Linked DNA regions of Robertmurraya sp. FSL R5-0851. The protein of the gene in region 2 binds, or shares a complex with, the protein of the main gene of each other region. Links are inferred from orthologs where the notes say so. Each region holds a gene or a part of one and is shown on either strand. Other genes may lie near its edges.

The links.
Region 1: the proteins of uvrB (region 2) and MKX65_RS06795 are in contact, whole or in part, in a crystal structure (PDB 7EGT), measured with the Thermus thermophilus proteins. The link is inferred for Robertmurraya sp. FSL R5-0851 from one-to-one orthologs. Residues at the interface, in WP_096411307.1 of Thermus thermophilus: Glu23, Leu25, Arg26, Asp27, Gly28, Glu29, Arg30, Phe31, Arg55, Glu326, Asp327, Phe328, Glu379, Ser382, Gln383, His398, Gly400, Arg401; in WP_096412145.1 of Thermus thermophilus: His654, Arg656, Phe657, Gln666, Asp668, Glu669, Lys680, Arg681, Leu682, Ser683, Lys685, Tyr686, Ala687.

Annotation. Positions count from the first base shown.
Region 1 is NZ_JBBOOE010000001.1:1,312,087-1,315,411, forward strand. What follows is about bases 138-3,128. They hold MKX65_RS06795 (ATP-dependent helicase), read right to left. Parts: upstream 2,782-3,128; coding sequence 493-2,781; downstream 138-492. Other genes in these bases: MKX65_RS06790 (stage VI sporulation protein F), read left to right, coding at 184-438; MKX65_RS06800 (hypothetical protein), read left to right, coding at 2,894-3,128. Outside these bases: MKX65_RS06785 (YjcZ family sporulation protein), read left to right, coding at 1-51; more of MKX65_RS06800, read left to right, coding at 3,129-3,184; MKX65_RS06805 (GNAT family N-acetyltransferase), read right to left, coding at 3,211-3,325. UniProt on the Escherichia coli protein: A helicase with DNA-dependent ATPase activity. Unwinds DNA duplexes with 3'-5' polarity. Translocates on single-stranded DNA with 3'-5' polarity. Initiates unwinding more efficiently from a nicked substrate than double-stranded DNA.
Region 2 is NZ_JBBOOE010000001.1:4,157,405-4,160,657, reverse strand. The notes cover bases 99-3,017. They hold uvrB (excinuclease ABC subunit UvrB), read left to right. Parts: upstream 99-527; coding sequence 528-2,507; downstream 2,508-3,017. Other genes in these bases: uvrA (excinuclease ABC subunit UvrA), read left to right, coding at 2,515-3,017; MKX65_RS21370 (CsbA family protein), read left to right, coding at 99-231. In the rest of the region: more of MKX65_RS21370, read left to right, coding at 4-98; more of uvrA, read left to right, coding at 3,018-3,253. UniProt on the Escherichia coli protein: The UvrABC repair system catalyzes the recognition and processing of DNA lesions. A damage recognition complex composed of 2 UvrA and 2 UvrB subunits scans DNA for abnormalities.

The DNA.
Region 1 (3,325 bases), 2.8 Mb from region 2 along the record:
GTTGTATTATTCATCTTGTTAATTATTGTTGGAGCTAGCTTTTACAACTAATCTCCAAAAAGAAGTGTAGGAAGAAAGATCGTTTCTGTACAAAGAAACGGTCTTTTTCCTGTCTTAAAATCACCCTTTTTATGTTTTCTTCATAAGATGAGAGTAGCTTAAAAAGGAGGCGTGGTTTTAAGAATGGATAATCAATTTTTCAAAAATGTTGAAAAGAAAACTGGCGTTAATATGAAAGACATTCTTGAACTGGCTGGTTCATTACAAAATGCAAACTTTAAAGATGAAAAAACAGTTCGCAATGTAATCAAACGTGTATCTCAAATTGCAAACAAACCAGTCACAAAGGAAATGGAAGATAAAATTGTTTCTTCTATTGTTGCTGATGGAAAACAACTTGATTTTAATACGTTATCTAAAATGATTAATAAGAAATAAAAAAAAAAAGAGAAGCCTCCAAAAATTGGGAAGCTTCTCTCTTCTTTTTCTCTGTTATTTTGGAAGGATGGGAGCCAAAAATCTAGAGGTCTTAGCATTTTTGCCTCTTCTTTTATGAGGTATCGCTATATAGCATTCTTCTTTAGCGCGAGTGATAGCTACATATAGTAGACGACGTTCTTCTTCAATTGGTGCCGACTCACCATTCCTCAAGGAGTCTAGTGCGTAATCGTGAGGAATTCCTCCGTCAACAACATCAAGAATATACACGACTCGGTATTCTAACCCCTTTGCTCGATGAATAGTGCTAAGCGTAATTGCCTGTTCAAGTTGTTTACTAAGTTGTTTTATTTCTTTATTCATAGCACTCATATGCTTCGTATGGTCTAGGAAGTCGATAATTGTTTGAAAATTTTTTGCTGCAACCTTCAAATCGCGAATATCGTCAGAACCTTTTTCAAGACTATTTCCTTCACTGCCACGCTTTTTTAAATAATCACCAAAGCCTACTTCCTTTTCAATGAATTCAATGCAGTCTAGTGGCTTGCTTCCTTTCAAGCTTCTAATAGAAGGTAATAGCTTCTTTATCTTTCTTTCCTGAAAGGCATGACCGGTTGTAATATTGGATAAGCATTCAAGCATGGAGCAATCATTCAAAATACTGTTCGCTTTTAAATCACTCATAACAGCTTGTCTAATAAAGAGAACTGGGAGAATCTGACTGATTGCCTGCTGGTCATCTTCATTAATAATGAGACGTAGAAAGGACAACATGGATTTTACTAAATAACGTTCATAAAAGTTTTCGGAATCCAGATCGATCCTAAAAGGAAAGCTAGTTGTCGCTAGTCTTTCAAAAACTGCTCGGCTCCCGGTATTCGTACGGTATAAAATAGCAATATCATTTGGAGCATACCCGTTTTGTAGTTTTTCGTTTATATCCTGAACAATCATGGTTGCTTCCTCTTCTTCATCAAAAGGATAAAACAACAAAGGTGAAAGAGAATGTTGATATTGAGCTTGCATCGTTTTTTTTCTACGAGTTGTATTTTTTTCAATGATCCGGTTGGCAGTTGAAATAATCTCATGTGAGGAACGGTAATTTTCGTTTAGGATAATCATTTTACTATTTGGAAAATCTTTTTCGAAAGATAGAAGGTATTTAGGGTCACTACCTCGAAATGCATAAATAGACTGATCATCATCTCCAACGGCAAATAAGTTTGCTGTTTTACGGGATAGCAATTTAATCAGCTCATATTGAACTTTGTTAATATCTTGAAACTCATCAATTAAAAAATATTGAAAGCGATTTTGGTACATCTCTAAAACATCTTGATGATCGGTTAGATATTTATAGCATCCGATAAGCATATCATCAAAATCGAATAGATTCTTCTTTTCCTTTTCTTGTTCATAATGTTTGTATAACTGTAATACTTGCTCCTCCCAACGACTAGCTGTTTGTATATCCTGTGGAAGTAGAAACGTATTTTTCCAATATCCAATTTGTTGAAGAGCTAAATCGTATGCAAACACCTTCTCATCAAGAGAAATTGTTTTTCCACCTTCTTTAAGGATTTGATCCTTTTGCCAATCCTTTTTTATTAATTTAGATGGATGCCATCTTTCTGGCTCATGGTAAGCTAGTATTCTATAAAAAATACTATGAAATGTACCAGTTAAAAGCCTATTAATGTCTGTAGGTGAAAGGAGAGGATATTGGTTAAGCCTTTCTTTCATTTCTGTGGCTGCTTTCGCTGTGAACGTAACAAGCATAATTGATTTTGGATCTATTTTTAACTCATGAAGCATATATGCCGCTCTTGTAGTTAACACTCTTGTCTTACCACTACCAGCACCAGCAACAACTAGGACAGAGCCGTTTACCGTTGTGACTGCCTTTATTTGTTGATCATCAAGTTGGAAACCGCTGTTAAATAATCGTTTTATATAGTGTGAGGTTATGGTTGATTCTTGCCGAACGGTTGGTTGAAAGGAGGGAGAAGCTTTTACATGTATTGATGGCTGAAACGTATATTGTTTGGATGGAGAAACAATCATACGAGTAACTGGTATTCTGAAGCCATTTCGTTCAACATATTCGATAGGCTCAATACTCATTTCAGCGGATTCGATATCTAAACCTTTGCATTCAGATTGCTTCCGGAGCATATGATAAAAATAGGGCTCCTCTTGTATTCCTAAATAAAGACGGACCTGTTCTTTACAAGTGGGACAATGAAGTTTTCCTTTTTTAGCTTCATCATATACAAATTGATAATTCTCTCTATCCATAATGTTTAAATTAACTGTTTCATTATTTTTCATAGCAATTTTCATAATTAACCCCTTAAAATCAAAAACTCAATCGAACTCTATCATAACAAAACAATTACTCCTACATAAAGAAGAAAAAATAAAAGATTTATTTTCCAAAAGTTTGAGGAGATTTATGAAAGAGGTGAAGAAGATGGGCTATATTATTCCAGTAGTTAATTTTCAATCGAACCAGTATTTAGAGAGAAACTTAATAACATCCAGAGATCCATATAAATATGAATCGGTAAATAGAGTTACTCCGATAAAAAGTGGAACTTCAGAGGGTAATCAGCACCAGCAATCTTCTTTTTCTAAGAAATTGCTTCAAAGAGAAGAAAGAAAAGTAGTAAGACCTACTAATGAGGCGTTAGCTCATATATATGAAATTACAGGAAAAGGAAAGTACCTTGATATAAGCGTATAAAAAAATGCCTCTAATGAGGCATTTTTTTATATATATTTTTTCATTGTTCGATGTGGAATGCCAGCATCCATAAACTCTTCAGATATGATTTCATATCCTAATTTGCTGTAAAATGGAATGGCTTGTGTTTGAGCATTTAAT
Region 2 (3,253 bases):
GAGATGAAATATGTATTGGGTCTTTTTATCCCTGGTGCTCTCGTTATTTTTTTTACAAGAGTTACATACAGCCATGTGATTGGTTTATTGCTTACAGTTGCACTAATAGCTGCATCGGTTTATAAGGGTTATACCGATTCCTTAGCGCTCATTATTGTAGATGCATTATCATTAACGGTTGGGTTTGCGTACTCGAAAACGGTTCGAGAGAGGGCAAAAAAACGATCGTAGGTAGAAGCTTGTCGATGAAATTTTCGACAAGTTTTTTTATGCGCTTTTTACTTATAGAGGGTGTTTGGGTCAATTCAATCAAACGTTTGATTGACCTTTTTTCGACTGAGACTGACAGACTTCATGGAAAAAAAAGAAAAAACATCGAATATTTGTTCGTATATTATTGGTTTGTTTTCCCTGGTTTGTGGTAGAATGATTAATATGAAAATATAGGATATTTGCTCAGCAAGGTCCGTCGCAGCTAGTTACTATAGATGAAATTCTAATTGATGCTTTTAATAGGAGGAGTACTTGTGAAGGACCAATTTGAATTAGTCTCAAAATACTCACCACAAGGAGATCAGCCTGCAGCCATTCAAAGGATTGCTGATGGAATACATAACGGTGAAAAACGTCAAACGTTGCTCGGAGCAACAGGAACTGGAAAAACATTCACGATCTCCAATGTGATTAAAGAAGTGAATAAGCCGACACTGGTGATCGCTCATAATAAAACGCTTGCTGGCCAACTCTATAGTGAGTTTAAGGAGTTTTTTCCGGATAATGCCGTCGAGTATTTTGTTAGCTATTACGATTATTATCAGCCAGAAGCATATGTTCCTTCAACGGATACGTTTATCGAAAAAGATGCTAGCATCAATGACGAAATTGATAAACTTCGTCACTCGGCTACATCCTCATTGTTTGAGAGAAAAGATGTCATCATCATTGCGAGTGTTTCTTGCATCTACGGTCTCGGTTCTCCTGAGGAATATCGAGAGCTTGTGCTGTCACTAAGAACGGGGATGGAAATTGAGCGAAATCAGCTCTTGCATCGCTTAGTAGATATTCAATATGAAAGAAATGATATTAACTTTCAGCGCGGAACATTCCGTGTTCGTGGCGATGTGGTCGAGATTTTCCCGGCTTCACGTGATGAGCATTGCTTGCGTGTGGAGCTATTTGGGGATGAAATTGATCGGATTCGAGAGGTGGATGCATTAACAGGGGAGATTCTTGGAGAAAGAGAACATGTGGCTATTTTCCCGGCATCCCACTTCGTTACACGTGAAGAAAAGCTCCTTGTTGCCATTGAAAATATCGAAAAAGAGCTTGAAGAACGTTTAGCGTACATGCGTGAAAACGGAAAGCTTCTGGAGGCACAGCGATTAGAGCAACGAACACGTTATGATTTAGAAATGATGCGGGAGATGGGGTTCTGTTCGGGAATTGAGAACTACTCCCGCCATCTAACTCTAAGACCTCCTGGGTCAACACCGTATACCTTAATCGATTATTTTCCAGAAGACTTCTTAATTGTCATCGACGAGTCGCATGTTACGCTTCCGCAAGTTCGTGGAATGTTTAACGGCGACCAAGCGCGTAAGCAGGTTCTAGTGGATCATGGGTTCCGTCTGCCATCAGCGATGGATAACCGACCGTTAACATTTACAGAATTTGAGGAGAAGATCAATCAAATTGTGTTTGTTTCCGCAACACCGGGACCATATGAGCTTGAACACACGCCAGAAATGGTTCAACAAATCATTCGTCCCACAGGATTGCTGGATCCAACGATCGATGTTCGTCCGATTGAAGGACAAATTGATGACCTCATCGGCGAAATTCATGAGCGGATTAAGAGGAATGAACGGGTTCTTGTCACAACGTTAACAAAAAAGATGTCCGAGGATTTAACAGATTACTTGAAAGAAATCGGTATCAAGGTACAATATCTACACTCTGAGGTAAAAACACTTGAAAGAATAGAGATCATTCGTGAGCTTCGACTAGGGAAATATGATGTTCTCATAGGGATTAACTTGTTAAGAGAAGGACTGGATATCCCAGAGGTTTCGTTAGTAGCTATTTTGGATGCTGACAAGGAAGGCTTCCTACGTTCAGAACGTTCGTTGATCCAAACCATTGGTCGCGCAGCGCGTAATTCCCGCGGTCATGTCGTTATGTATGCAGATCGAATGACAAACTCGATGGAGCTTGCAATTTCAGAAACGAAACGTCGTCGCGCCATTCAAGAAGAGTACAATGAAAAGCATGGAATCACACCGATGACGATCCAAAAAGATATAAGAGATGCGATTCGTGCCACACATGCGGCTGAGGACGAAGCAGAGTATAAGACAACAGAAAAGCTTACAAAGCTTACGAAAAAAGAGCGTGATAAGCTGATTGAGAATATGGAGAAGGAAATGAAAGAAGCTGCTAAGGCGCTAAACTTCGAGAGAGCGGCAGAGCTTCGCGATTTAATATTAGAGTTGAAAGCGGAAGGATGACGAACCAATGGCAATGGAAAAGCTCATAGTTAAAGGGGCTAGAGCTCATAATTTAAAAAATATCGACGTGACCATTCCGCGAGATAAGCTCGTCGTACTGACAGGACTTTCAGGGTCGGGGAAATCCTCTCTAGCATTCGATACGATTTATGCTGAGGGGCAAAGGCGCTATGTAGAATCATTATCTGCGTACGCAAGACAGTTTTTAGGACAGATGGATAAGCCGGATGTGGATACCATTGAAGGACTTTCCCCTGCTATTTCAATTGATCAGAAGACAACGAGTCGTAATCCTCGTTCGACGGTAGGAACGGTCACGGAGATTTATGATTATTTACGATTATTATATGCGAGAGTAGGCCGACCAACCTGCCCGAATCACGGGATTGAAATTAGCTCACAAACGATCGAGCAAATGGTCGACCGAATTATGGAATATCCTGAACGAACAAAGCTCCAAGTACTGGCCCCGATTGTTGCAGGTCGCAAAGGGACACATGTAAAGGTTTTTGAGGATATTAAAAAGCAGGGCTTTGTTCGCGTTCGTGTGGACGGAGAAATGCTCGATCTTTCAGACGAAATTGAGCTGGAGAAAAACAAGAAGCATACGATAGAAGTGGTAGTTGACCGAATCGTCGTCAAGGAGGGAGTCACTGCCCGTCTCGCTGATTCGCTTGAAACCGCTCTTGGTCTTGGGGAAGGAAAAGTAATTATTGATGTGATCGGCGAAGAGGAGCTATTATTTA